One region of the Kitasatospora sp. NPDC007106 genome, then DNA from elsewhere that is predicted to be linked to it. Evidence: riboswitches for the same ligand, from Rfam matches in the RefSeq annotation. Region 1 holds a riboswitch; the other holds the start of a gene.

What was found. A riboswitch is a leader RNA that binds a small molecule or an ion and turns the genes downstream of it on or off. The one in region 1 is predicted to bind S-adenosylmethionine.
Region 2: it holds a riboswitch for S-adenosylmethionine, as region 1 does, so the genes downstream of both, thrC (threonine synthase) here and ABZ641_RS13180 (aminotransferase class V-fold PLP-dependent enzyme) in region 1, are expected to answer to the same signal.

Annotation. Positions count from the first base shown of each region.
Region 1 covers NZ_JBEYFP010000113.1:8,475-10,858, reverse strand. Annotated here, with positions in the region: gene ABZ641_RS13180 (aminotransferase class V-fold PLP-dependent enzyme) at 1-1,180, opposite strand, end outside; SAM riboswitch class IV at 1,230-1,347, opposite strand; gene trpD (anthranilate phosphoribosyltransferase) at 1,460-2,384, opposite strand, start outside.
Region 2 covers NZ_JBEYFP010000043.1:15,444-17,827, reverse strand. Annotated here, with positions in the region: gene thrC (threonine synthase) at 1-1,103, opposite strand, end outside; SAM riboswitch class I at 1,121-1,254, opposite strand; gene ABZ641_RS07385 (glucosyl-3-phosphoglycerate synthase) at 1,392-2,384, shown strand, end outside.

The sequences.
Region 1 (2,384 bases):
CGCCGCACGCGGACGGCGCCGCCTCCTCCCCGCCGAGCAGCGTCCGCACCAGCGGGTGCGCGCAGAACAGGCCGTCGCGGACGCCGATGCCGTACTCGGCGGAGAGCGCCGCCGAGAAGTGCGAGCTGTTCCAGCCGCGGACGACGAAGGAGAGCACGCCCACCCGGGCGGACCGCTCGCCGAACAGGTTGAGCACCTTGACCTCGGGGATCCCGGCCAGCCCGGCGGTGAGCCGCTCGACGAGCGCCTGCTCGCGGGCCTCCAGGGCGTCGAACCCGGCCTCGGTGAGCGCCCGGCAGGCGGAGGCGATGGCGTAGGCGCCGATCACGTTGGGCGAGCCGGCCTCGTGGCGGGCCGGGCCGGTGTGCCACTCGACGGCCACCGAGCCGTCGGCCTCCCGGGCGACGGTGCGGCTGGCGCCGCCGCCCGCCAGGTAGGGCTCGGCGGCGTCGAGCCAGTCGCTGCGGCCGGCGAGCACCCCGGCGCCGAACGGCGCGTAGAGCTTGTGGCCGGAGAACGCGACCCAGTCGACGTCGAGTTCACGGACCGACAGGCGGTGGTGCGGGGCGAGCTGGGCGGCGTCCAGCACCACCCGGGCGCCGTGCCGGTGGGCGGTCTCGGTGAGTTCGGCGATCGGCCACAGTTCGCCGGTGACGTTGGAGGCGCCGGTGACGCACAGCAGGCGCGGGCCGTCCGGGGAACCGGCGGCGAGGGCGGCGTCCAGGGCGGCGACGGCCTCGGCGTGCGAGCGCGGGGCGCGCAGGTACTCGACCGTCAGACCGGCATGGCGCCAGGGCAGCAGGGAGGCATGGTGCTCGGTCTCGAAGGCGAACACCCGGGTGCCGGCGGGGAGGGCCCCGGCGAGCAGGTTGAGCGAGTCGGTGGTGGCGCGGGTGAACACCACCTGGTCGCCCGCGCGCAGGTCGAGGAAGTCGGCGACGGTGCGGCGGCTCTGCTCGAACAGGTCGGTGGAGAGCTGCGAGAGGTAGCCGGCGCCGCGGTGGACGCTGCCGTAGTAGGGGGCGTAGGCGGCGACGTCGTCCCAGACCCGCTGCAGGGCGGGGGCGCTGGCGGCGTAGTCGAGTGCGGCGTAGCCGACCTTCTCACCGGTGGCGAGCGGCACCTGGACGTCGTGGCCGAGGACGGCGAGCGGGGCGCAGAGGTCGGTGGAAAGCGACATGAGGATGCACTCCTTCACGGGGTGGGGACCCCGGGGAGCCATCGCCGGAAGTCCGCGCTTGCCACGCGGACGGTTCGCCGCACGGCCCGGTCCTCACCCAGGGCACCCCGCCACGGACGGAGGGTTGCCGGACAGCAAGCTGGGGCTTGACGCTGCCACTCATGACCTGCGCAGGACTCTAGGTGACCGCTGTGCGACGGGTCAAGCACGGCGGGGCGTGCGGGGGACCGGCCTCGGCCGGATGCCCCCGCGCGCCCCGTGCGGCTCGCCGGCGGCTCGCTACTTGTTCGTCGCCTCGGCCCAGCGCTTGAGCGTCGCCTCCGCCGCGCCCGAGTCGATGGCCGCGGCCGCCCGCTCGATCCCGGCGGCGAGCTGCTCGGCGAGCGGCGCGTCGGTGAGGTCGAGCACCGCCAGCGCGGCGGCCGTGTTGAGCAGGACGGCGTCCCGCACCGGGCCGCGCTCACCGGCGAACAGCCGCCGTGCGACGGCCGCGTTGTGCTCGGCGTCGGCCCCGCGGAGGGCTTCGATCCCGGCCAGTTCGATCCCGACGTCCCGCGGGTCGAAGTCCGCCTCGGTGACGGTGCCGTCCTTGACGATCCACACGTGCGAGGTGGTGCAGACGGTCAGTTCGTCCAGGCCGTCGTCGCCGCGGAAGACCAGTGCGGTGGCGCCGCGCCGGGCGAAGACGCCGGCGATCAGTCCGGCGAGCCGGGTGTCGAAGCAGCCGACGGCGTGCGAGGTGACCCGGGCCGGGTTGGTCAGCGGGCCGAGGATGTTGAAGGCGGTGGGCACGCCGAGCCCGGCCCGCGCGGTCGCCGCGTGCCGCATCGCGGGGTGGAACTTCGCCGCGAAGCAGAAGGTCAGGCCGACCTCCTCGGCCACCTCGGCGACCCGCCGGGCGCCGAGGTCGAGGCTGATGCCGAGCTTCTGCAGCACGTCGGAGGAGCCGGACGCGGAGGAGGAGGCCCGGTTGCCGTGCTTGACGACCTTGGCGCCGGCCGCGGCCGCGACGATCGCCGACATGGTGGAGATGTTGACGGTCTTCGCGCGGTCGCCGCCGGTGCCGACGATGTCCACGGCCGGGCCGGGGATGTGCAGCGGCTCGGCGTGCGCGTACATCGCGTCGACCAGGCCGGCGATCTCCTCGACCGTCTCGCCCTTGGCGCGCAGCGCGACCATGAAGCCGGCGACCTGCACGGGCGAG
Region 2 (2,384 bases), on a different contig from region 1:
ACGCCGCCCGCGGTCTCCGCGAAGATGCCCTCGGTGCGCGCCAGCAGCTTGATGGCGGCCACCACCTCGGCGTCGGTGACGTCCTCGACCGCGCCGCCGGTGCGGCGGGCGATGTCGAGCACGTACGGGCCGTCGGCCGGGTTGCCGATCGCCAGCGACTTGGCGATGGTGTTCGGCTTCACCGGCCGGATCACGTCGTGGCCGGCCTTGAAGGCGGCGGACACCGGGGAGCAGCCCTCGGCCTGGGCGCCGAAGACCTTGTACGGCCGGTCCTCGACCAGGCCGAGCTTGATCAGCTCCTGCAGGCCCTTGTCGATCTTGGTGAGCTGGGAGCCCGAGGCGATCGGGATCACGATCTGCTCCGGCAGCCGCCAGCCGAGCTGCTCGCAGATCTCGTAGGCCAGCGTCTTGGAGCCCTCGCCGTAGTACGGGCGGAGGTTGACGTTGACGAAGCCCCAGCCCTCGCCGGCCGGGTCGCCGATCAGCTCGGAGCAGAAGCGGTTCACGTCGTCGTAGTTGCCGTCGATGCCGACCAGGGCGCCACCGTACACACCGGCCATGACGATCTTGCCCTGCTCCAGGTCGTGCGGGATGAACACGCAGGACTTGAACCCGGCCCGGGCGGCGGCGGCACCGACCGCGCCGGCCAGGTTGCCGGTGGAGGAGCAGGAGAGCGTGGTGAAGTCGAAGGCGCGGGCGGCCTCGATCGCACAGGCCACCACGCGGTCCTTGAAGGAGTGCGTGGGGTTGCCGGAGTCGTCCTTGACGTGCAGCTGGGCGGTGAAGCCGAGCTCGCGGCCCAGGTTGTCCGCCTTGACCAGCGGGGTCCAGCCGGGGTTGAGGTTGGGCTTGCCGGCCACGTCGGCGGGCACCGGCAGCAGCGGGGCGTAGCGCCAGATGCTGGCCGGGCCGGCCTCGATGCGCTTGCGGAGCTCCGCGGCGTCGTAGCCGCCGAAGTCGTAGGCGATCTCCAGCGGGCCGAAGCACTCCAGGCACGCGAAGCTCGGGCCGAGCGGGAAGCGGGTGCCGCACTCGCGACAGGAAAGCGCTGCGGCCGGACCGAGGTCGACGGTGGCAGCGGATGCAGGGGTAGCGGTAGCCATGGTGGCGGAGGCCTCTCTCCTCATCTTCCCCGCGGCGCGGTTGCGCCACAGGCCGGAATTGGCACCTGTCCCGCGGGAGGCCTGCGACCGCCGCTGCGAGAAGGTTGCCGGGACGTCGACGGGCCGTTCCCTCAGTCCCTCTGGATGAGCTCTGTGAAGTTGTGTGGTGTTCGCTGCGGTGACCCCGGCGTGCGAAGGCTCGACCGCAGTACGAAGACTGTATCCGAAGGCCCCGGCGCCGAAAGGCGGCGTCCGATCCGCGAGATGGAAGTTACGAGGAGCGAGACCGTGACCGAGCAGCCCCGTCCCGACGTCCTCCCCGAGGTCGCGTCCTGGCTGCGTCGCCGCTCCTGGGCGGCGGCGGACTACCCGGTGGAGCGGCTGCTCGCCGCCAAGCGGGCGGCGGGGAGCGCCGGAACGGTCAGCGTGGTGCTGCCCGCCCTCGACGAGGAACCCACCGTCGGGGAGATCGTCGCCACCGTCCGCCGCGAGTTGATGGAACGTCACCCGCTGGTCGACGAGCTGGTGGTGGTCGACTCCGGCTCGGTCGACCGGACGGCGGAGACCGCCCGGACGGCGGGCGCCCGGGTGGTCCACCGCGACGACATCCTGCCCCGGCTGCCGGCTGCCCCCGGCAAGGGCGAGGTGCTCTGGCGGTCGCTGCTGGCGACGTCCGGCGCGATCGTCTGCTTCGTCGACGCCGACCTGCGCGAGTTCGACCCGGCCTTCGTCACCGGGATCGTCGGCCCGCTGCTCACCGACCCCTCGCTGCAGCTGGTCAAGGCGATGTACGACCGGCCGCTGGAGACCGAGGGCGCGGTGGTGCCGGCCGGCGGCGGACGGGTCACCGAGCTCGTCGCCCGGCCGCTGATCAACCTGCACTGGCCACAGCTGTCCGGCTTCGTCCAGCCGCTCGGCGGCGAGTACGCGGCCCGCCGCACCCTGCTGGAACGACTGCCCTTCCCGACCGGGTACGGGGTGGAGCTCGGCCTGCTGGTGGACGCCCTGGAGGAGGTCGGGCTGGACGCGCTGGCCCAGGTCGACGTGGGTGTCCGGCACCACCGCCACCAGGACGGCCAGGCGCTCGGTCGGATGGCCGCCACGATCTACCGGACGGCCCTGGAACGGCTCGACCGCACCCACCGACTGAAGGCCGGCGAGGACCTCGTGCACCCGCTGATCACCCAGTTCAGCCGCGACCCGGGCACCCGGGGCTTCACCGCCCACACCCACGAGGTGACCGCGCTGGAGCGCCCGCCGATGCGCACGGTGCCGGAGTAC